DNA from 2 places in the Pseudomonas sp. MH9.2 genome. Region 2 is predicted to be linked to the other one. Evidence: riboswitches for the same ligand, from Rfam matches in the RefSeq annotation. Region 2 holds a riboswitch; the other holds the start of a gene.
What was found. A riboswitch is a leader RNA that binds a small molecule or an ion and turns the genes downstream of it on or off. The one in region 2 is predicted to bind cobalamin.
Positions count from the first base shown of each region.

Region 1: linked by a shared signal. The riboswitch ahead of cobO (cob(I)yrinic acid a,c-diamide adenosyltransferase) and the one ahead of cobW (cobalamin biosynthesis protein CobW) in region 2 are both predicted to bind cobalamin.

Region 1 is NZ_CP133784.1:1,810,085-1,822,091, forward strand. Features, by position in the region: gene RHM55_RS08460 (adenosylcobinamide-GDP ribazoletransferase) at 1-641, opposite strand, end outside; gene cobC (alpha-ribazole phosphatase family protein) at 644-1,213, opposite strand; gene cobT (nicotinate-nucleotide--dimethylbenzimidazole phosphoribosyltransferase) at 1,210-2,262, opposite strand; gene cobU (bifunctional adenosylcobinamide kinase/adenosylcobinamide-phosphate guanylyltransferase) at 2,259-2,780, opposite strand; gene RHM55_RS08480 (cobyric acid synthase) at 2,782-4,257, opposite strand; gene cobD (threonine-phosphate decarboxylase CobD) at 4,254-5,261, opposite strand; gene cbiB (adenosylcobinamide-phosphate synthase CbiB) at 5,254-6,162, opposite strand; gene bluB (5,6-dimethylbenzimidazole synthase) at 6,159-6,809, opposite strand; gene RHM55_RS08500 (cobyrinate a,c-diamide synthase) at 6,806-8,101, opposite strand; gene cobO (cob(I)yrinic acid a,c-diamide adenosyltransferase) at 8,112-8,723, opposite strand; cobalamin riboswitch at 8,828-9,051, opposite strand; gene RHM55_RS08510 (sorbosone dehydrogenase family protein) at 9,272-10,597, shown strand; gene RHM55_RS08515 (C40 family peptidase) at 10,643-11,188, opposite strand; gene RHM55_RS08520 (C40 family peptidase) at 11,273-11,926, opposite strand; gene RHM55_RS08525 (NAD-dependent deacylase) at 12,003-12,007, opposite strand, start outside.
Region 2 is NZ_CP133784.1:279,709-291,715, forward strand. Features, by position in the region: gene metH (methionine synthase) at 1-1,995, opposite strand, end outside; gene RHM55_RS01335 (fatty acid cis/trans isomerase) at 2,148-4,451, shown strand; gene RHM55_RS01340 (acyltransferase) at 4,665-5,699, shown strand; gene nfuA (Fe-S biogenesis protein NfuA) at 5,758-6,351, shown strand; gene RHM55_RS01350 (DUF1272 domain-containing protein) at 6,437-6,685, opposite strand; gene cobM (precorrin-4 C(11)-methyltransferase) at 6,763-7,509, opposite strand; gene RHM55_RS01360 (cobalamin biosynthesis protein) at 7,563-7,988, opposite strand; gene RHM55_RS01365 (CbtA family protein) at 7,985-8,704, opposite strand; gene RHM55_RS01370 (CbtB domain-containing protein) at 8,716-8,901, opposite strand; cobalamin riboswitch at 8,996-9,217, opposite strand; cobalamin riboswitch at 9,293-9,507, shown strand; gene cobW (cobalamin biosynthesis protein CobW) at 9,605-10,669, shown strand; gene cobN (cobaltochelatase subunit CobN) at 10,673-12,007, shown strand, end outside.

The DNA.
Region 1 (12,007 bases), 1.5 Mb from region 2:
AGCATCAGGTGGCGTAGCCAGAAGAAACAGACACACGCCACCAACAGGGCAATCAGACCGCTCACTCCCGCCACGAGCACGCACCCCACGGCGCTCAACAGCAAAACCTGCTGGCCCAGTGTGCGTGGCAGGTGATCGGCCAGTGCTTGTCCCAACCCACCCGCCCGTACATACGGTGTGCCCAGAAACAAGGCGAGCATGGCGCTGCGCCCGATCAATGGGGCCAGCAATAAGGCCACGCTCTGCCGGTGTTCGATCACTGCCAGCAGGGCACAGAATTTGAGCAGAAGCACCAGCACCAGGGTAACGACCGCGATCGGTCCACTGCGCGGGTCTTTCATGATGCTCAGGGTGCGTTCGCGGTCACCAAAGCCACCGAGCCACGCATCAGCGCTGTCGGCCAATCCGTCCAGGTGCAGGCCGCCGCTGAGCACTACCCAGGCGGTCAGCAGCAAGGCCGCATGCAACATCGACGGCGTACCGCTCAACAGCGCATTGAGGCCCATCAGCACCAGCCCGAACAGCAGCCCCACCAACGGATAAAACAACAACGACCGCCCTAACGCTTGCGGCTCCGGCATGCCCGGCAGGCGAATGGGCAGGCTGCTGAGAAACTGCAGGGCAATCCAGAAGGGCGACAGGTTCATTCGCTCAACACGCAGCCGCTGCCGACCTGAAGCGTCAGCAGTGCACCATGCCCAACTTCAACCTGAAGCAGTTGCTCACGGGGCAACCCCCGAGCCTGAGCCAGCAACAGGCGCATCACCCCGCCGTGACTGATCAGCAACACGCGCTGACCGGCATAGGCCTGATGCAAACGCTCGACCGCCGCCAATACCCGCGAGGAAAACGCCGTCAGCGGTTCAGCCTTGGGCGGGGTGAACGCATAAGGATTGGCCCAGAACAGCCCCAAACTCTCCGCGTCGGTCTCCATCAGTTGGGCAGCGCTGCGCCCTTCCCATTCACCGAAGTGCAGCTCCTGCAGATCGGCGTCCATGTGCAGTGGCAGGGCCAACTGGTCAGCCAGCTCTTGGGCAAAGCGTGCGCAGCGTTGCAGCGGCGAGCTGACGATTCGATCCCACGGTCCACCCTCAGCCACCGCCACGCGCATCTGCGCCCAGCCAGCAGCCGTCAGAGCGTCGTCCAGGCTGCCACGCAGGCCACCGCCGAGCTCGGTTTCGCCATGACGCAGCAGATCGAGGCGCAAGGTCATGCCGGGCGGTCCGCCACTGCCGCCTCGGCGAACGTCGCCATGCCGTTGTGCAGTTCACAGGCCAGACGCAGCAAAGGCACAGCCAACGCTGCACCACTGCCCTCACCCAGGCGCAAGCCCAGGTCGAGCAAAGGTTCGGCCTGCAAGACTTCCAGCACGTGCCGGTGGCCTGGCTCGGCGCCCCGATGGCCGAACAACAACCAGTCACGACACGATGGATTCAAGCGCACCGCAACCAACGCCGCAACGCTGCAAATAAAGCCGTCGACCAGCACCGCGATACCTTCCTGAGCACAGGCCAGGTAGGCACCGACCAGCGCTGCAATCTCGAAGCCGCCCAGACAGAACAAAGTGCGCAGCGGATCGCCAGCATGCCCGGCATGCAGCGCCAACGCACGCTCGATGACCAACGCTTTGTGCGTGACGCCCGCCGCATTGAGCCCAGTGCCCGGCCCAACCAGCAACTGTGCCCGGCATTCGAGCAAGGCGCATCCCAATGCGCTGGCCGCTGCGGTGTTGCCGATGCCCATCTCGCCGCCAATAAACAGCTCCGCGCCCGACGCCAGTGCACGGCGAGCACTGTCACGCCCAGCCTCCAGCGCGAGCAAACCCTGCGCCTCGGTCATCGCCGGCCCTTCGACGAAGTTCGCGGTGCCCGCACCCAACTGCAAATGCCGGACACCCGGCAGGTTCAACGGCGATACCGTGCCCAGATCAACCACTTCCAACTGCGCCGAAAGCTGACGGGCCAGCACGCTGATTGCCGCACCGCCAGTCACGAAGTTATGCAGCATTTGCCCGGTGACTTCCTGCGGAAAAGCCGAAACCCCTTCTGCAACCACGCCATGATCGCCCGCAAAAATGGCGATCCACAGGTTGTCGACACTGGGCTTGAGCCGCCCCTGCAACCCGGCGAGCTGCACCGCTACCCGCTCTAGCTGCCCGAGAGAGCCGGCCGGTTTGGTCAACTGCTGCTGACGGGCCAGAGCCTCTTCACGCACCTGACTATTGATTGCCTGCGCCGGCTTCAGCCACCAGGAATTGCTCATATTGCGGGTCCTTTCAAGGTCAAGGGCAGGCCAGCGACGGTCAACACCACGCGTTGGCAACGTTCGGCCAGGGCTTGATGCAGCCAGCCGGCCTCGTCGACGTAACGCCGGGTCAGTTCACCGAGGGGCACGACGCCCATCCCGGTTTCGTTGCTGACAAAAATGATTTCACAGGGCAACCCGGCGAGGCAGTTCAACAGCGCCTCGCGCTCAAGGGCCAGGCGCTCAGGGTCTTCGAGCATCAGCAGATTGGTCAGCCATAAGGTCAGGCAATCCACTAACAGGCACCGCTGGGCACTGGCCTGCTCGACCAGGACACGGGCCAGTTCGAGCGGTTCTTCAATCAGGCCCCAGCTGTCGGGGCGGCGCTGACGATGGATCGCCACGCGCTGGCTCATTTCGCCATCCAGCGCCTGGCTGGTAGCGATATAGATGACGTCGAGGCTACTGTGGGTGGCCAACTGCTCGGCCAGTCGACTTTTGCCCGAACGAGCGCCGCCTAGAATAAGTTGCAGCATGTCAGTTGCCCTCTAAACCAGCGTCGTCCAAACCACACAGGGTTCGCAAAAGCGCGCCGTCCAAGTGGTTCTCAACCAGGTCCGCCAGTCGCTCGATGTCGCGTTCGCGCAGCGCGTGGTAGTCGACGTGCTGCACATTCTCCAGGCCCGCCCAGCGCAGTAATGCAGCACACGCTGGCGGCGACTCGAACAGGCCGTGCAGGTAGGTGCCGAGAATTTGCCCGTCGGCACTCTGTGCACCGTCATGGCGACCATCATCAAGGCGCACGGCGGCATGCTCCAGCGCCGCGCCAGTGGTCACCCCCGCGTGAATTTCGTAACCGCTCACGGGCGCGTCTTCAAGCGCGAGATGGCCACGCACATTGCGCAGTTGTTTCTGTTCTTCCAGCACGGTGTTGATGTCCAGCATGCCCAAACCGGCGCTGGAACCGGGCGCGCCTTCGAGCCCCAGCGGGTCATGCAGCTGCTGACCGAGCATCTGCAAACCACCACAAATGCCCAACACCTTGCCGCCATAGCGCAGGTGCCGGGCGATGGCGATGTCCCAGCCGTGGCTGCGCAAGAACGCCAGATCGCTGCGCACGCTTTTCGAGCCAGGCAGGATAATCAAGTCCGCAGCCGGGATCGGCTGGCCAGGACCGACGAACTGCAGATTCACCTGTGGGTGCAGGCGCAACGGGTCAAAGTCCGTGTGATTGCTGATACGCGGCAATACCGGCACCACCACATTCAGCACCTGCTCGACCTTGTCGGTCTGGCGCTGATCGAGACCATCTTCGGCCTCGAGGTGCAAATCCATCACATACGGCAGCACGCCGATCACCGGTTTGCCGGTGCGCGCTTCCAGCCAGTCGAGGCCCGGTTGCAGTAAGGCGATATCGCCGCGAAAACGATTGATGATGAAACCTTTGACCCGCGCCTGCTCACTCGGGGACAGCAGTTCCAGGGTGCCCACCAAGTGGGCGAAGACCCCGCCGCGATTGATATCGGCAATCAACAGGACAGGGCAATCCACCGCTTCGGCGAAGCCCATGTTGGCGATGTCGCCAGCACGCAGGTTGATTTCGGCAGGCGATCCGGCGCCTTCGACCATGACCACCGGATAGGCCGCACTCAAGCGTTGGTGCGAGGCCAGCACCGCCTGCATCGCGACCTCTTTATAGCCGTGATACGCCACCGCGTTCATGGTGGTCACCGCCCGGCCGTGGATGATGACCTGCGCGCCCGTGTCGCTATTAGGCTTGAGCAACACCGGATTCATGTCGGTGTGTGGCTCGAGCCCAGCGGCCTGGGCCTGCACCGCTTGCGCTCGGCCGATCTCGCCACCGTCCGCCGTCACTGCGCTGTTGAGCGCCATGTTCTGCGGCTTGAAAGGCACCACGCGAACGCCCTGACGGGTCAACCAGCGACAGAGCGCGGTCACCAGCGTGCTTTTACCGGCGTCTGACGTCGTCCCCTGCACCATCAAGGTGGTCATGGTATTTCCTTGGTGTAGTCGCTAAGAGCTCGTTCGAACCGTTGCCAGTCGACTTCTTCAGCCGGCAGACCGAAACGCAGGGCGCTGTGGTGGGGACTGCCGGTGTTCAAAAACAGCCGCAGCAGAATCCCGCGCCGGGCACAGAACTCATAAACCTGAACAGCGTGCGGAGTCGTCAACCATTGAAACAGCGCGCAACCACCCTGAGGTTTCAAGCCATACTGGCTCAGCAGTTCAGCCAGGCGCTGGCTGGCGTGTTCGGTACGCAGGCGTTGCAGGCGATGACCTTCGACATCGCTCAGGCACACTTGCCCCAGCACACGCGTTGGCCCGCTGACGGCCCAAGGGCCAATCTGCCGCGCCAGCAATTTGAGCAGCTGTGGTTCGGCAATCACAAAGCCCAAACGCACGCCCGCCAGCCCGAAGAACTTGCCGAACGAACGCAACACGATCAAGCCGACGCGCCAGGCTTCGGCGGTCAGGCTCAACTGCGGCGTGTTGTCCATAAAGGCTTCATCGACCACCAACCAGCCACCGCGCTGGGCCAGGTGCGCGTGCCATTCCAGCAGGCGCTCCGGGGCGATGCTCAGCCCGGTGGGGTTGTTCGGATTGACCACCACCAGCACATCAAGGCTGTCGATGAAAAAATCCACTTCGTGCTCGAACACTTCGCGCACCCGAAAGCCGTTGGCACGCCAGGCTTCGGCATGTTCGGCATAACACGGCGATAACACACCGACCTTGCCCGCACGACGCAAACGCGGCAACGCCTGAATCGCGGCTTGCGAACCGGGCACCGGTAGCACACGAGGGGCGCCATAGTAGGCGCAGGCTGCCAGTTCCAGGCCATCGTCGGTTTCCGGCAGCCGCGCCCAGGCTCGCGCCGGGATTTCCGGAATCGGCCAGGGCCAGGGCGAGATACCACTGGACAGGTCCAGCCACTCGGCTTCAGCGATGCCGTAGTGCAATGCCGCATCTCGCAAGCGACCGCCGTGCTCAAGCATACAGTTCAGCCCCCACGCACAGGACCAGCAACCACAACCAGACACCGCGCTGGACCAGTTGCCAGCCACGATCGATCGACTGAGCATCAGCCGGCGCGCCTTCGCCCAATTGCGGACGCTGGTGCAGTTCACCGTGATAAATCGCTGCCCCACCCAACTCCACGCCTAGCGCGCCCGCACCGGCGGCCATCACCGGACCGGCATTCGGACTGTCCCAGCCAGGTGCTTGAGAACGCCAGCAGCGCAGGGCCAATCGGGTGTTGCCCAGCAGCGCGTAGGTCAACGCCACCAGGCGTGCCGGAATGTAATTCAAGACATCATCGATTTTTGCCGCCGCCCAGCCAAACCGTTCGAAACGTTCATTGCGATAGCCCCACATAGCATCCAGGGTATTGCTCAAGCGATACAACACCACCCCCGGCGCACCCGCGACAACAAACCAGAACAAGGCGGCGAACACTGCATCGCTGCCGTTTTCCAAGACTGATTCGGTGGCCGCGCGGGCGACTTCAGTCGAGTCCAGCTCCGTTGTCTGCCGACTCACCAGATAGCCCACGCGACGACGGGCTTCGTCCAGGTCACCGCTGCGCAAGGCCTGCGCCACCGGCTCGACGTGCTCGCCAAGGCTGCGCAAACCCAGCGCGCAATACAGCGCCAGAACCTCCACCCACCCGCCTATATAGGGCAACCAGCTGAAAAAAGTCACCAGCAGCGTCAACGGGATCACCGCGATGAACCAGGCGGTGACCCCATGACTGCGCCAACCGCGCCCAGCCGAATTGAAACGCTGTTCGATCCGGTCGGCAAAGCGCCCGAACGCCACCAGCGGGTGCGCCCGTTTCGGCTCGCCCAGCAGCGCATCCAGCGCAACCCCGGCGACGCTCAACAACGCCATGCTCATCGACTCACTCCCCACTGGTTTTCGTAGAGCAATTCGCTCAGCGGACGCGCCTGCGCCCACCCTTCCAGCACCAGCATGGGCGCCGGGTAAAACTCGGCCACCGGTCCCAGACACAGAATCGCCAAGGGTTTTGCCCCCGCCGGCATGCCCAGCAGGTCGGCCAGCGCTTGCGGTTCGAACAGTGAAACCCAGCCCATGCCCAACCCTTCGGCACGCGCTGCCAGCCACAAATTCTGAATCGCGCAGGACAAGGACGCCATGTCCATTTCCGGCAAGGTGCGGCGCCCGAAGATATGCCGCTCGCGATCATCCATCAGCGCCGCGACCAGCACTTCCGCGCAATCGTTAATGCCTTCGACTTTGAGCTTCATGAAATCGTCGGAGCGCTCACCCAAGGCTTCTGCGGTAAGAATCCGCTCTGCCTCGACCTGTGCCTTGATGCTCTCCCGCAGCGACCGGTCACTGATGCGAATAAAGCGCCACGGTTGCATCAACCCGACGCTGGGCGCCTGATGCGCCGCTTCGAGCAATCGCGCCAGCAGCTCCGGCGCCACGCTACCACCGATGAAGTGGCGCATGTCGCGACGCTCGGCAATCGCTCGATACACCGCCGCACGTTCGTCGGGGCTGAACGCCTGATCATTCATGGTTTGAAAAGCGCCGCAACCGCTTGAGGATTAGAAGGGAAATAGAAGTGTACGTAAGACGCGGTCATGCGCCCGTCACGATAGACCGCCTCGGCGCCGCGCCCACCGTTGGGGCTCACGCCGCGAGCGATGGGCTGCAACTCAGTGCTGGTCAGCGAGTGGTGATAGGTGTGTCCACGCAGCAAGCCTTCCGGCAGCTCGACCGCTTGCAAAGCCAGCGCCGCCAAACGTTTCTGCATCACGGCTTCGCCAGTCAGCAGCCCCACCAGCTCCGCTCGCTGACCGTCGACATCGGTCAAGGCATCCAGCAGGTAAAGCATGCCGCCGCACTCAGCCAGCAGGGGTTTACCTGCTGCATGATGGGCGCGAACGGCGGCCAGCATCGGTAGGTTTTGACCCAGCGCGACGTGGTGCAGTTCGGGGTAACCGCCCGGCAGATAAAGGCTGTCGGCATCGGGAATGAAGGTGTCGTGGATCGGCGAGAAAAACGACAACTCGGCGCCCATGGCCCGCAGCAGGTCAAGACTGGCGCCGTAGGTAAAGGCAAACGCTTCGTCCCGAGCCACGGCAATGCGCACCCCCTCAAGCAAGGGTTCAGCCTTGACGATGTCGGGCGCGGCGAATTCGACAGCCGGCGGCAAGGACACCTCGCACGTGCTGCCTAGGGCGGTGGCGGCGGCGTCGAGGCGTGCATCCAGATCATTCAGTTCGCTGGCCTGGACCAGGCCCAAATGACGGCTCGGCAACTCGATCCCGGTTTCTCGTGACAACGCGCCGTACCAGCGTAAGCCCTCGGTCAGGCTGCCTTCGAGCAGTTGCGCGTGGCGCACGGTGCCGACGCGATTGGCCAAGACCCCGGCAAACGGCAGGTCCGGCTGATAACGCGCCAGGCCCAGGGCCAACGCGCCAAAAGTCTGGGCCATCGCAGTGCCGTCGATCACGCCCAGAACCGGTACGCCGAAATGGCGCGCCAAGTCTGCGCTGGACGGCGTACCGTCGAACAAGCCCATGACCCCTTCAATCAGAATCAAGTCGGCTTCGCCCGCCGCCTCCCACAACAGTCGGCGGCTTTCATCGGCGCCGACCATCCACAAATCCAGCTGATAGACCGGCGCGCCACTGGCGCGTTCGAGAATCATCGGGTCGAGAAAGTCAGGGCCGCATTTGAACACCCGAACCTTGCGCCCTTGATTGCGGTGCAGTCGGGCCAACGCGGCCGTCACGGTGGTCTTGCCCTGGCCGGAAGCCGGCGCAGCGATCAACACCGCCGGGCAGTGACGCGGCGCTCTCATGAAGGACTGCTCATAGCTCGATGCCTTTCTGCGCACGGATACCGGCCTGAAAGGCATGCTTGACCACGGCGATCTCGGAAACCGTGTCCGCCAGATCAATCAGCTCGGGTTTCGCGCCGCGGCCCGTCACCAGCACATGCTGCATCGGCGGACGACTTTGCAGGTCGCTGAGGACCTGCTCCAGATCCAGATAACCGTGTTTGAGGGCGATATTCAGTTCATCGAGCACGATCAGGCCGATGTCTGGGTCGCGCAGCATTTCCCGGGACACTTCCCAGGCAGCTTCGGCGGCGGCGATATCGCGCTGGCGGTCCTGGGTTTCCCAGGTGAAGCCCTCGCCCATGACGTGATAACGCACCTGCTCGGGGAAACGACGGAAGAACAGCTCTTCACCGGTGCTGTTGCGACCCTTGATGAACTGCACGACGCCACACTGCATTCCGTGGCCCATGGCGCGGGCAAGCATGCCGAACGCTGAGCTGCTTTTGCCTTTGCCGTTCCCCGTCAGGACCAGCAACAGCCCGCATTCATTCGGCGAACTGGCAATGCGCTCGTCCATGACGGCTTTTTTACGCAGCATGCGCGCCAGATGGCGTTCGTCACGTTCGGGGGATTCGTTCATCTCAGCTCTCCGTTTGAGCAGGGCACGCGAAAGCAAACGGAAGGCACAGGAATTGACTGCCAGCACGGTCAAAAAAGACCCTGCGCAGAGCATCGCCCGCCGTGATGCTGTTGGATGGTTCAGGCCGGTCTCCGGACTCATGAGCGGGCTTTGCCCCCACTGCGCGCCTTCCCACATTTTTTACGATGCAGTGACTGAATGCGCAGCTTTGACTCATTTACCGTTGCGGGGGCAGCGCCGGAATCGGTCGCTGGACGCGTCCTCACCGGCTTCCCTGTTTCACTCAGCCCATCAGCGATGGCTGAGCACCTGAAACACGTCGCGAAGGGTAGAGGGTTGGGGATAGAGCGTCAATCGAAGCGCCCTTTCCTTTCGCGTAATAAAGCTGTTTGACCCGTGCGAGTCATATCGATTGATATTAAACGACAGCCATCCCGCGCCACCTACTAAGCTTGCTGACTATCAACTCACCTGCAAAAGGTTGAACCTCAACAGCCCACCCTCCTCTACTGCTTTACGCGCACTTTTCGCTTTTCATGGAGATCGTCATGTTCACACTCAGACCTCAGTTGGCAGTACTGCTTGTACTGATGACCGGCCTTACCGCTTGCGGCGAGACTGCCAGCCTGCAAGTAGCGGAAGGCACGGGCCCGCAGCCGAAGCTGCCTGAACCGAACAAAACACTGATCCCGACCGTGAACATCGCCCCTGCCGTGGGCTGGGCAAAGGGTGCAAAACCTGTCGCTGCACCAGGCACTCAGGTGTCAGCGTTTGCCGAAGACCTGGATCACCCGCGCTGGCTGTACGTGCTGCCTAACGGCGATGTACTGGTCGCTGAAACCAACTCGCCGGCCAAGCCCGATGACAGCAAAGGCATTCGGGGCTGGATCATGAAAAAGGTCATGGGGCGTGCGGGGGCGGGCGTAGCGTCCGCCAACCGGATCACACTGCTGCGCGACAAAGACCATGACGGTGTTGCTGAAACCCGTACCGTGTTCCTGCAAAACCTTAATTCACCCTTTGGCATGGCCCTGGTCGGCAACGACTTCTATGTCGCCGACACCGATCAACTGCTGCGTTTCCATTATGAAAACGGGCAAACCTCGATTACCGGCAAGCCAAGCAAGGTGACAGACCTGCCTGCAGGGACACTCAATCACCACTGGACCAAGAACGTCATTGCCAGCAAAGACGGTAAAAAACTGTACGTGACCGTGGGTTCCAACAGCAATGTCGGTGAGAACGGCCTGGACAAGGAAGAAGGTCGAGCCGCGATCTGGGAAGTCGATGCCGCGACGGGCGCGCATCGGATCTTTGCCTCTGGCCTGCGCAACCCCAATGGCATGGACTGGGAACCGCAGACAGGCACGCTGTGGACCGCCGTCAATGAGCGCGACGAAATCGGCAGCGATCTGGTACCCGATTACATTACGTCAGTGAAGGATGGCGCATTTTATGGTTGGCCTTTCAGCTACTACGGCCAGCATGTGGATGTGCGCGTCTCACCCCAAAACCCGGCTTTGGTGGCCAAGGCCATTGCACCGGATTACGCCGTCGGACCCCACACCGCGTCGTTGGGTCTGACCTTCAGTGACGGAAAATCGCTGCCGGCACCGTTCACCCAAGGTGTATTCATCGGCCAACACGGTTCGTGGAACCGCAACCCCCACAGCGGTTACAAGGTGATATTCGTACCGTTCACCAACGGCAAACCCAGCGGCGCCCCCGTCGACCTGTTGACCGGTTTCCTCAACGCAGACGAGAAGGCCCAGGGGCGTCCGGTGGGCGTGATCAATGATCAGCATGGCGGAGTGCTGGTGGCCGATGACGTGGGGAATAAAATCTGGCGGGTGACGGCGGCAAAGGCGCAGTAAGCCCCGCTTTCGACGGGGCAGGATTTACTGCACGATCACATCAAATCAGGGGTTATTACGCGCCAGATGCTCTGGCTGAATGACGCGCTTGGCGTTGAGGTAGGTTTTTTGCCAATAGCTGTTGTCGAGGCTGTCCAGGCGCACTGTGCCGCCCGTTGCCGGCGCATGCACAAAGCGCCCTTCCCCAACGTAGATCGCGGCGTGACTGACCTGCGAGCCGCCTGACGTGGCGAAGAACAACAGATCACCAGACTGTAAAGCGTTGCGCCCGACGTCCGGCGCGCGCATCACAATCATCTCTCGGGTCGAGCGTGGTAGCGCGATACCGGCCGCGTCACGGTAGACATAACCAATCAACCCACTGCAATCGAAGCCCGAATCAGGCGTATTGCCGCCCCAGCGATAAGGCGTGCCGACCAAACCCAGCGCGCGAATTAGCACGTCTTCAGCAGCAGGCGAGGAATAATCGGAAGTCATTGGCGCAACGGGTCGAACAACCCATTGTTTTGAAGGGGGTGGAGCGTGGCTTGCGCAAGCGCCAAGAAGCGCAGCAGCCAATGTAATCAACCCTAGGCGTACCGTAATCGACATAAACACAACAACCTGATCTGGATGCGGCTTACTCTGCCGGGAGCCCGAACTGCGTGTAACTTGAGTTACACGCTCCGGTAATGACTAGCGTTGGCTTTGGATTGTAGTCGGCGCCATCGCTAACGCACGTTTAGCTTCGATGAAGGTCTTCTTCCAATAGCTGTCATCCAGGCTATCGACCCGAACACCACCGCTGCGGCTGCTGCTGGAATGGATGAATTGATCATCGCCCAGATAGATGCCGGCATGGCTCACACGACCGCGACCCTTGGTGCTGAAGAACAGCAGATCACCCGGCTTCAGGTTGTTGCGAGCAACCAGTGGAGCCTTCAAGTTGATCATGTCGCGAGTGGAGCGTGGCAACGTCATGCCCGCTTCTTCACGGAAAAGGTAGTTGATGAATCCGCTGCAATCGAAACCTGCTTCGGACGTACCGCCTACGCGATAACGGGTACCGATCAGGGACATGCCGCGTTCCAGGATGCTGTCGGCAAGAATCGGCATGCGGTACGGCTTGCTGTCAGCAAACTCGGCCAGTTCTTTTTCGGTGATCAACTCTTCGGACAACACGGAGTCAGATCCGTCGGCCATCTGGGAGGAGCGTGCAGACTGCGCAGTAATCGAGGCATGAGCCTGATTCTGGACCTGCTGCTGGTTCGAGGCAGGCATGTTAGCCGCGCAACCAAAAAGGAGTGAAACCAGTGCGAGGGGCACGAGGGGTGCGAAGCGATTTAGCATGGGCACGACCGTGGCTAGTGATGTAAAGGAGATGAGACTATGCCTTCTATCACCCTGATTTGCAAATTCAATCGATCTAAA
Region 2 (12,007 bases):
TTCCAGGCGCTTGTTGACTTCCCAGCCACGCCACTCTTCGGTTTCGGCTTCTTTGACGCTGCCGTCACCCTTGTACTTGTCGGCGATGGCCAGCAGGGCGTCGGTACCGTTTGGCGTGCGGTTGAGGACGACGTCTTCCACACAATCGCGCAATTCGGTCGGTATTTGGTCGTAGATCTCCAATTGCCCGGCGTTGACGATCCCCATGCTCAAACCGTTGCGGATCGCATACAGCAAGAACACCGAGTGAATCGCCTCGCGTACCGGATTGTTGCCACGGAACGAGAAGGATACGTTGGACACGCCACCAGAGGTCAGGGCATGGGGCAGGTTGTCGCGAATATAGGCACAGGCGTTGATGAAATCGACGGCGTAGTTGTTGTGCTCTTCGATGCCCGTGGCAATGGCGAAAATGTTCGGGTCAAAAATGATGTCTTCAGGCGGGAAGCCGACATCGTTGACCAGGATGTCGTAGGAGCGCTTGCAGATTTCTCTCTTGCGCTTCTCGGTGTCGGCCTGGCCGTCTTCATCAAACGCCATCACCACCACGGCGGCGCCATAGCGTTTGCACAGTTTGGCGTGATGGATGAACTGCTCCACGCCTTCCTTCATGCTGATGGAGTTGACGATGCCCTTGCCCTGAATGCACTTGAGGCCGGCTTCGATCACCTCCCATTTGGAGGAGTCGATCATGATCGGAACGCGGGAAATGTCCGGTTCGCCGGCAATCAGATTGAGGAAGGTCACCATGGCCTTCTTCGAATCGAGCATGCCCTCGTCCATGTTGATGTCGATCACCTGAGCGCCGGCTTCGACCTGCTGCAAGGCGACTTCAAGCGCTTCGGTGTAGTTGTCCTCACGGATCAGCCGGGCAAAACGCGCAGAACCGGTGATGTTGGTGCGCTCGCCGACGTTGATGAACAACGAACTGCGATCAATGGTGAACGGTTCCAGGCCGGATAGGCGACAGGCTTTAGGGATGTCCGGAATAGCCCGCGGCGGGTACTTGCTTACCGCATTGGCGATGGCCTTGATGTGCGCAGGTGTGGTCCCACAGCAGCCACCGACGATATTGAGAAAGCCGCTCTGGGCGAACTCTTCGATGATTGCCGCTGTCTGTGCTGGCTCTTCGTCGTATTCACCGAAGGCGTTCGGTAAACCGGCGTTCGGGTGCGCCGAAATGTAAGTGCCGGCTTTGTTCGACAGTTCTTCCAGGTAGGGACGCAAATCGCTGGCGCCCAGCGCGCAGTTCAAACCCACCGAAATAGGTTTGGCGTGGCTGACCGAGTTCCAGAACGCTTCAGTGGTTTGTCCGGACAAGGTGCGGCCCGAGGCATCGGTGATGGTCCCGGAGATCATGATCGGCAATTCAAAGCCGACTTCTTCGAACACGCCCTGCACGGCGAAAATCGCGGCCTTGGCATTGAGGGTGTCGAATATCGTCTCGATCAGGATCAGATCGGCGCCGCCTTCGATCAAGCCGTGGGTGGCTTCGGTGTAGTTTTCCACCAACTGATCGAAGGTCACGTTGCGGTAACCGGGGTTGTTCACGTCTGGCGACAACGAGCAGGTGCGGCTGGTCGGGCCTAGAACGCCAGCAACGAAGCGCGGCTTGTTGGGCGTTTCCAGGGTTTTAGCGTCAGCGACCTTGCGGGCGAGGCGAGCACCTTCTACGTTCAACTCATAGACCAACGCTTCCATACCGTAATCGGCCTGGGAAACCTGGGTGGCGTTGAAGGTGTTGGTTTCGAGAATGTCAGCGCCAGCATCCAGATAGGCCTTTTCGATGGCCCCAATCACGTCCGGACGACTGAGAATCAGCAGGTCGTTATTGCCTTTGACATCACTTGGCCAGTCGGCGAAGCGTTTGCCACGGTAGTCCTCTTCCTCCAGTCGGTAGCTCTGGATCATTGTGCCCATGCCACCATCGAGAATCAGAATGCGCTCTTTGAGGGCTTGCTGGAGAGCGTGGAGGCGAGCGCTGCGGTCGGACATAGGACTACCTGGAAAGGCCAATACAGAAGGTCCGAGATAATAGCAAACCTGCGCGCTTTTAGTGAGAGGAGGGCATTCTCATGAATATCGCTCATGTTGTAGGGAGTAAGCCACTGTAGAATCACCGCGTTTTAATGGTCGGGACACTGGACATGCCATATCGGGTACTCGCAAGCCTCTTTTTGCTGCTCCTGTGCAGTGGGGTACGTGCGCAAGATTCAGGGTCGAACCCTTCCTCGTCTATTTCCTACACCCGAGACGTGCAGCCGATCTTTACCGAGAAGTGTGTCGCCTGCCATGCCTGTTATGACGCCGCATGCCAGCTCAACCTGGGCAGTGCCGAAGGAGCTCTGCGGGGCGCGTCGAAAGTTCAGGTGTATAACGGCAGGCGCAGCGAAGCCGAGGCGCCTACCCGACTGTATTACGATGCCCATAGCGTCACGGCCTGGCAGCATAAAGGCTTCTATTCGGTGTTTGATGCGCAAGGCAGTCAGGCTGCACTGATGGCGCGGATGCTCGAGCTCGGCCATAAAACGCCACTGACGCCCAATGCCAAAGTTCCGGCCGAGATCGTTCTGGGGATGGACCGAGATAATCAATGCCCAATGCCGGCTGAGTTCGATACCTATGCCGGCAACCATCCCAAGGAAGGCATGCCGCTGGCAGTGACCGGCCTGACCGAACCGCAGTATCAAACCTTGCGGCGCTGGTTGGCGGCGGGTGCGCCGATTGATCAACAGGCGCTGGCCCCGAGCGCCAGCGAGACGCTGCAAATCACTCAGTGGGAAGACATGCTCAATGCCCGCGGCGCCAAGGAAGGGTTAGTGGCGCGGTGGTTATACGAGCATCTGTTTCTGGCACACATTTATTTTGAAGGCGGCGAGCCTGGGCATTTCTTTCAGTGGGTTCGTTCGCGCACGCCCAGCGGTCAGCCCATCGACCTGATCAATACACGACGACCCAACGATGATCCGGGCTCCGACGTGTATTACCGCTTGTGGCCAGTACAAGGGGTGATCGTGCACAAGACCCACATCACATACCCGATGAGCCCAGGCAAAATGGCGCGGGTCAAAGAGCTGTTCTACAGCGGTGACTGGACTGTCAGCGCTTCGCCTGGCTACGGCCCACGGCACCGCGCCAATCCGTTCGACACGTTTCAGGCGATTCCTGCCCAAGCGCGTTATCAGTTCATGCTCGACAACGCCGAGTACTTCGTGCGCACCTTTATCCGTGGTCCGGTCTGCCGTGGGAATATCGCCAGTGATGTCATTCGCGATAATTTCTGGGCTCTTTTTCAGGACCCGGCACATGATCTGTACCTCACGGATGCGGCTTATCGTGACAAGGCTACGCCCCTGTTGTCGATGCCCGGCCAGATCGACGACGTTGGCAGCGTTTTGACTCTGTGGCACTCCTATCGCGACAAGCGCAATGAGTACGAAGCACTACGCAGCAAAACCTATGCTCAGGCGCCAGCCCCCAGTTGGTCGACGTTGTGGGCCGGTAACGACAACGCCTTGTTGTCGATTTTTCGTCACTACGACAGCGCCTCCGTCAATAAAGGGTTGATCGGCGAAATCCCGCAGACGATGTGGCTGTTCGACTTCCCCATCCTTGAGCGAACCTATTACCAGCTTGCGGTCAATTTCGACGTATTCGGCAACGTTGCGCATCAAGCGCAGACTCGGTTGTATTTCGACCTGATCCGCAACGGTGCCGAGCAGAACTTTCTGCGGCTGATGCCCGCTGACTCGCGCGATGAGATCTTGAGCGACTGGTACCAGGAAGGCGGCAAAGTGAAAATGTGGCTGGACTATCAGGGCATCGACGACGACGCGCCAAGCGGTCTTAAGCTCAATGAAAAAGACCCCAAACGTGATTTCGCCCTTCAGTTGCTGGTGCGCTACGGCGACTTGAATGGCCGGCCGGACCCGATCAACCGCTGCAGTGGCGCGTACTGTGCCCGGCAAACCCTGGTGCCCGAATTGCGCTACGCCGAACAGGCTCTGAGTCGCCTGACGTCTCGCCCGGCGGCGGGTTTGCAGGTGATCGCCCAGTTACCGGAAGCAAGCATGCTCCGAATCCAGGCCAGCGATGGTAAGCGCGAGCTCTACAGCCTGCTGCGCAACCGTGCACACAGTAACGTCGCCTTTATGCTGGGTGAGGAATCCCGCTATCAACCGGGGCTGGACACCTTGACTATCTATCCCGGCGTGCTGAGCAGCTACCCGAACTTTATGTTCAATATTCCTGCTGTGCAGGTGCCCGCGTTTGTCCGCGCCATGGAGCAGGCGCGGGACGCTGATGCGTTCGAAAAAATCGTTCAGCGATGGGGCATTCGCCGGAGCAATCCTCAGTTCTGGTTCTATTTTCATGACCTGACACGCTATATCCAGGAGACCGAGCCGGTTGAGGCGGGCATGCTGGACATGAACCGTTACGAGAATCTGTAGCCGTTCTTTAAACGGCTTCGCAGGTAAGCCTGCGAAGCCGTTGACACGCTCGTATTGAGCTGAACGCCTTGACAAACATGGCCCGCAGCCATCTACCAGTCATCAATCCCGCGCAACCTTTTGGCCCTTGTCGCGGTCCGACGTATCGAGACGACCTGAAGTAGCAGTCTATTCGGGGTCCTTGATGTTGATTTGAAAACAGGTGAGTTGCGGATGTTGATTTCGGTTCAAGCCTTGCGGGCACTCGCCGCGTGGGCAGTTGTGTGTCACCACTTTATGCAGATTTTCTTTGATTTTCATGCCAAAGGCCCCGTAGGGCAGTTCTTCGTCGACAGGGGGGCGGTAGGGGTCGATATTTTCTTCGTGATCAGTGGGCTGGTGATCTATCTGTCCACGCAAAACAAAGACATGCCAGCTGGACGCTTCATGGTCAATCGGATCATCCGTATCGTCCCGGCATATTGGGTCTACACGGCCGCCATGGGGCTGCTGTTGGTAGTCGCCAGTCCGCTATTGCCGCATCAAGTGATCAGTTGGCAGAACTTTATTCTTTCCCTGTTATTCATCCCTTCTGAAAACCCCGGCGGTTATGGCATGTACCCTACGTTGAACGTGGGTTGGACGCTGAATTATGAAATGTTCTTCTATCTATTATTCTCACTGGTGTTCCTGGTCCATCAACGTCATCGGCCACTGGTTGTCGCGGCCGCATTGTTCGCGGTGAGTGAGGTGTTGACCCGTTACGGCTGGATCAGCCATTTCTACCGCAACGACATTGTGTACGAGTTTCTGCTCGGCATCGGCATCGGTATTATCTACAGCCGGGGCTGGATCACTCCACGGCTATGGCTGCCGCTGCTGGCGATTGCCGGGGCCTTCGTCACTATTTACCACCTGCCACCCTCACAACGGTTTATGAACTGGGGGCTGCCCAGCGCGTTGATTGTCGTCGCCTGTATCTCACTGGAACCGTACTTCCAGGGCAATCGATTATTCAAGGTACTGGGCGACTGTTCCTACTCGGTGTACTTACTCCACGTATTGGTTCTCTATGGCGGATGGCTGGCGTCTGAACGCTATGGGCTCAATCCGTATGCGGTGTTTGCCGTGTGTGTACCGTTGATTGCCGTCGGAGCCTGGGGCAGTTACGAATTTATCGAAAAAGGACTTTATCTGCGCCTCAAAGGCTGGCTGGACAAGCGAAGAGCGGTGGGCGAGGCGGTCGCTCTTTCCCGACATAATTACTAGGACTTTGTGCGGCGCGAATGATTGGCGTAAACTGCGCCCACGTCTGCGAGGAATTTTCATGACCGCTATTACTATTACCGATGCCGCCCACGACTATCTGGCCGATTTGCTTGAAAAGCAGAACACTCAGGGCATCGGCATCCGCGTGTTTATTACCCAGCCTGGCACCCAATACGCTGAGACCTGCATTGCTTATTGCAAGCCGGGCGAAGAGAAACCGGAAGACAAGGCCATTGGCCTGAAAAGCTTCACTGCCTGGATCGACTCCTTCAGCGAAGCGTTTCTGGATGATGCGGTTGTCGATTACGCCACCGACCGAATGGGCGGCCAACTGACCATCAAGGCGCCAAACGCCAAAGTACCGATGGTCAATGCCGACAGCCCGATCAACGAACGCATCAATTATTACCTGCAAACCGAGATCAATCCGGGGCTGGCCAGCCATGGCGGCCAGGTTTCGCTGATTGATGTGATTGAAGAGAACAACGAAAATATCGCGGTGCTGAAGTTCGGTGGCGGTTGCCAGGGCTGCGGTCAGGCTGACGTGACCTTGAGAGAAGGGATCGAGCGCACTCTGCTTGAGCGTATTCCTGAGCTTAACGGTGTGCGGGACGTCACTGACCATACGCAAAAAGAAAACGCCTACTACTAAGTCGGGCGCCTCTACGCGATAAAACAGCTGCAAAAAATGCCTCGACTGGTTCGAGGCATTTTTTTTGGTTCTGCCAGTGCCTGGTTTAGCCAGCCTTGGCGCAACCAGCAGGGTTGAACACGCGCTGGCTTGAAGCCGGATTTTTCAGCAGTGCAGCCCCGGTGCGTGCCGGACGTGGCAGAAGTTGCCCGGAGCAATTGGGACAGCGACCGCCCAGACGGTCGTGCGCGCAATCGCTGCAGAAGGTGCATTCAAACGAGCAAATCAACGCGTCCAGACTGTCGCCAGGCAGGTTGCGGTCGCAGCATTCACAGCTCGGGCGAAGTTCAAGCATAGAGGTGACCTCGTTCGCAGGTGTTCGGGGGAAGGAAAGCTTCGGCAACAATGCCAAACACTGCGGGCTCTTGGCAATCAGGGCCGGTATAGATGCGCATGTCCGGCCCGATAGAGCGACGATTCGGCGAACTGGTCATTGGCCAATACCCTGCCTACCAGAATCAATGCCGTGCGGCGAAACCCTTTGGCGCGAACTTTCTCCTGGATGTCGGCGAGCGTTCCGAGTACCCAATCCTGATCCGGCCAACTGGCGCGATGGACCACGGCAATCGGGCAATCAGCGCCGTATTGCGGGGTCAGTTCGGCGACAATTTTTGCCAGGTTCTTGACCCCTAGATGAATCGCCATGGTCGCCCGATGCTGCGCCAGGCTTGCCAGCTCCTCGCCCGCAGGCATGGAGGTTTTATCGGCATAGCGGGTCAGGATCACACTCTGAGAGATATCCGGCAGCGTCAGTTCGGTGCCCAACAGTGCGGCGCAGGCAGCGGTGGCGGTAACGCCGGGGATGATTTCGAAGGGGATATCCAGTTCGCGCAGGTAACGAATCTGCTCGCCAATCGCGCCATACAGACTGGGATCGCCGGAGTGCACCCGAGCGACATCGAAGCCTTGTTCATGAGCGGATTTCATCGCGGCGATGATCTGCTCCAGGTGTAACTCGGCGCTATTGATCACCTGTACCGCCTGATGCCCTTCAAGGACAGCGGTCGGTACCAGTGAGCCGGCGTAGATAATCACCGGGCAACTGCGGATCAGGCGCTGGCCTTTGACCGTGATCAGTTCCGGGTCGCCGGGGCCTGCGCCGATAAAAAAAACGGTCATGGGTGCTCCAGAATCCAGCCTTAGGCTTTTGAGTGGGAGTGAAAACGGACAGATTATCGACGATTGAGTACGTCACCGGCCAAGGCAAATGTCGCTTGCTGGTTTTTCTGCCGGGTGATCAGTAATTCGCCATGACGTCCACCAAGGCGCTGTAACAGCGCCAATGCACTGCTTTCGGCCACGCCGTAGCAACCGGTGTGGGCGAACGCGATGGCAGAACGATGACTGAGTCGCGCGTCGAAACAGCTCAACTCTGCTGCACTGAAAAACACCAGTGGCAGACCCAGACGCTCTGCCAACGCCAGCAAACCCGGCTCAGAACGTTTCAGGTCAATGGAGGCGAGGGCAGTGATGGCTTCAATTTTCAGCCCATGACCCTGCAAAGCCTGTTCAATCAGTTCCAGCAGTCGGCTTGCAGGGCAACCGCGCTGGCAGCCGAGGCCGACCGCCAGGGTCGGCACCGAGTGCTGCCGGGTCATGCGCCGTGATTGACGTGTTGGGCGTTCACTTCATGATTATTGCGGCGGAACAGCCAAGCACTGATCAGACCCAAGGCGATCCAGAACAGCGCATTGGTCAGCAGCGAGGCGATCTTGAACTGAGCTTCCAGAGCTTCAGGGGCCAGGCTCTCATGCACGTCTGGTTGCGGTGCACCCATCACGTGTGGCACCAGCAGGATCGCTACACCCAGCACCTTCAGCAACCAATGTTTGCTGAACACGATCAGTGCCAAGGCGACGGCAGTAGATGCCGCTGTGCTCACCCACCAGATTTGTCGCTGAACCAGATCAGCCGCCGCAGTCCCCGGCAGCTCAGGTGGCAGGCCCAGGGTCGGCGCGAGAACGAACACGGCAAACCCGGCCAGCCCCCACAGTATCCCCTGAGACGTACGGCCCGGCGCACGTAGGGTGTAAAGCCCCGCCAGCATCAATGCAAAACCGACTGCGACCACCAGGTTGCCTCCGGTGGTGGACAAGACACGTTGCCAGCCGTCTTGAGGTTCCCATGCCTCGGCGTCGTGAACATGCCCTGCGCCAACGCCCTCAGCGTGTTCATGGGCCTGCTCTGTCGGTGCCTTCTCATAGGACTCCGCTTGCAGAATCAGCGGCGCAACCCAGACGCTTTGCAGCAGCGTCAACAACAGTGCGGCGAACAGACCCGTGAACCCGGCCGTTTGAGCGATACGCTTGAACATGGCGGCAGGTCTCAATGGCAAGGGAAGGCAGAGCTGTGGCGGGTGTCGTGCGCCGCGTTGTGGACGGCATTGATATGCGAGAAGCCGGCGAAGTAGACCAGAAAGGCACCCAGCAGAAGGGCGCTGACGGCAGCCGTCAGGCGTCGGGTCTGAGTGGATGTGGTGGTAGCTGAGTGGCTGATAGTGCTGATCGACATGGCGCTTCCCTCAAGTGTCGGCAAGTAGGCAAGCGCATGAAAACACCACTGACAGGCGTCAGTAGAGGTTCAACAGCGCCCGCCCACCGCGGGTTTGTCAGATGATTTGTCGGGCCGGTCTCCGGGCTTGCGAGGGGTCTGTGCAGACTGACCATCAAGAATCACCTTCCCATGCCGGACTGCTGGCACAGTGGATCTGATTCTTCACTCGCTTACCGTTGCGGGGGCAGCGCCGGACTTGCTTATGCCTGTTGGCATGAAGCGCACCGGTTTCCCGTTTCACCCTGTGAAGGGCACCCGAAACAAGGCCGTAGGAAAACATGAGCACGCACAGGAGTCAATCCAGAGCATCTGCGGCTTAGCCGGTGATTGACCTGTCCGCAGCCACTGCGTAGCCTTGCTCGTTCGAGGTGCTCCGGTATTGCACGGAGCTAAAAGGGAACGCGGTTCAAGCCGCGGCTGCCCCCGCAACTGTAAACGGTCATGTTCATTGCACTGCCACTGCACGCGTGCGGGAAGGCGCAATGAACGCGTGCTGGACGCTTTTTATAGGCTGCCAACACGCCACCGTCAGCCAGGAGACCTGCCTCGGAACAAGATTCTCACTACAACCGGGCGGGGTGATCCGGTGGCGAATTGATCTGCGTGCATGTGCTACGTGGTTATCGTCCTGTTTGCCCGCCGCTTTGCCAAAGGGCATCCGATGAAATCACTGGCCAAACTTCCCGTCACTATCGTTACCGGTTTCCTCGGGTCGGGCAAAACCACGTTGCTGCGGCACATCCTCGACAACGCGGAAGGTCGGCGCATCGCGGTGATCGTCAACGAATTCGGCGAACTGGGCATTGATGGCGACATCCTCAAGCAATGCACCATTGGCTGCACCGAAGAAGAAGCCAGCGGTCGTGTGTATGAGTTGGCCAACGGTTGCCTGTGCTGCACGGTTCAGGAAGAGTTCTTCCCGGTCATGCGCGAATTGGTTGCCCGTCGCGGCGACCTGGATCACATCCTGATTGAAACCTCTGGCCTGGCATTGCCAAAACCTTTGGTTCAAGCGTTTCAGTGGCCAGAAATTCGTAACGCCTGCACGGTCGATGCGGTGATTACCGTGGTCGACAGCCCTGCGGTGTTGGCAGGCACTTTCGCTGCATTCCCGGATCAAGTCGACGCACAGCGCAAACTCGACCCGAACCTTGACCATGAGTCGCCACTGCACGAGTTGTTCGCCGATCAACTGGCGAGCGCGGACCTGGTCATCCTCAACAAATCCGACATGCTTGATGCGGCAGGCTTGGCGACCGTCCGCGCTGAAGTCTCCGAAGAACTGCCACCCGCGGTCAAAGTGATCGAAGCCAGCAGCGGTCGTTTGCCCATCAGCGTGTTGCTGGGGCTGGGCGCCGAGTCGGAGGTGCATATCGATAGCCGCCGCACCCACCATGATCATCACGAAGGCGATGACCATGACGACCATGATCATGATGCGTTCGATTCGATCTCGATCAAATTGCCGCAGGCCGACGAAAGCCTGTTGCTGGACGCCTTGACGCAACTGGTGGTGCAGCACGGTATTTTGCGGGTCAAGGGTTTCGCGGCGATTCCGGGCAAACCGATGCGCTTGCTGATTCAAGGCGTCGGGACGCGCTTCGACAAGCATTTCGACCGTGCCTGGCGTACCGAGGAAGAACGTGCGACCCATCTGGTGTTGATTGGTCAGGAACTCGACGCCGGCGTTCTCGAAGCCCAACTGCACGCAGCGGTTGCCGGCTGACTTATGCATTTACTGAGAACCCAACCTGGCGGCTTTGTACCTGACGACAGCATCGCTGATCTGGGGCAAACCCCGGCCGAGCTGGTGATTCTCTGCAGCGGCGATTCACATTTGGCGTTGCTCGCCGAGGCGGCGCAACAGTTGCCTGAGGATTACCCCAGTCTGCGTCTGGCCAACCCGATGCAAGTGCAAAATCACGCGTCAGTGGACATGTACGTCGATCAAGTTCTACGGCATGCCAAGGTCATCCTGATTTCCCTGCATGGCGGCATTGGGTATTGGCGTTATGGCGTCGAGCGTCTGGTGGAGCTTGCGGGACAGGGGGTGCAGCTTATTCTGGTGCCGGGCGATGATCGTCCGGACCCGGAGCTGAGCGGCTTGAGCACTGTTGCCGCGGAAGAAGGCGAGCGGCTCTGGCATTTCCTTCGCCAGGGCGGTATGCACAACGCGCTTGAGCTGTATCGTTGTTTGGCAAACTGTTGGCTGGGCCGCGATTATCCTTGGGCAGAACCTCAAGCTTTGCCACGTACCGCGATCTACCATCCGCACAAGGCCAATGCCAAGCTGAGTGACTGGCAGGCCGATTGGCATACTGCTCAGCCCGTCGTGGCGTTGTTGTTCTATCGGTCCCATCTGCAAGCGGCCAACACCGGCTTTGTCGACGTGTTCTGCGCCCGTTTGCAGGCACAGGGTTTGAATCCTTTACCCATCGCGGTCGCCAGCCTGAAAGAACCGGGCTGCCTGACGGTGGTGGAAGACCTGCTTGATGAGGTCGGTGCCGCGCTCATCCTGAATACCACCGGCTTCGCTCAATCCAGCCCTGAAGCCCCCCATGTGCGACCGTTTCGGCGCAATGTTCCGGTGATCCAGGCCATCTGCGCCCAGGACAATGAACCCGCGTGGTCCGCCAGCGAGCAAGGACTGGGTCCACGGGACCTGGCGATGCATATCGCGTTGCCCGAGCTGGATGGGCGGATCATCAGCCGGCCGATCAGTTTCAAGGATCTGGCCTGGCACAGCGAGCGCAGCCAATCCGATGTGGTGTGTTATCGCGCCCAGCCCGAGCGCATGGATTTTGTTGCCGAACTGGCGCGACGCTGGATTGATTTGGCGCGTCTGCCCAATCAACACAAGCGCGTCGCGTTGATTCTGGCCAATTACCCCACCCGCGACGGTCGGATCGGTAATGGCGTTGGTTTGGACACGCCAGCAGCCGCGCTGAATATTTTGCGCGCGTTGCAAACCGAGGGTTATCCGCTGGCGCCGTTGCCTGAAAGTGGCACGGCCTTGATCCATGCGTTGCTCGGTGGAGTGACCAATGATCTGGACAGCATTGAT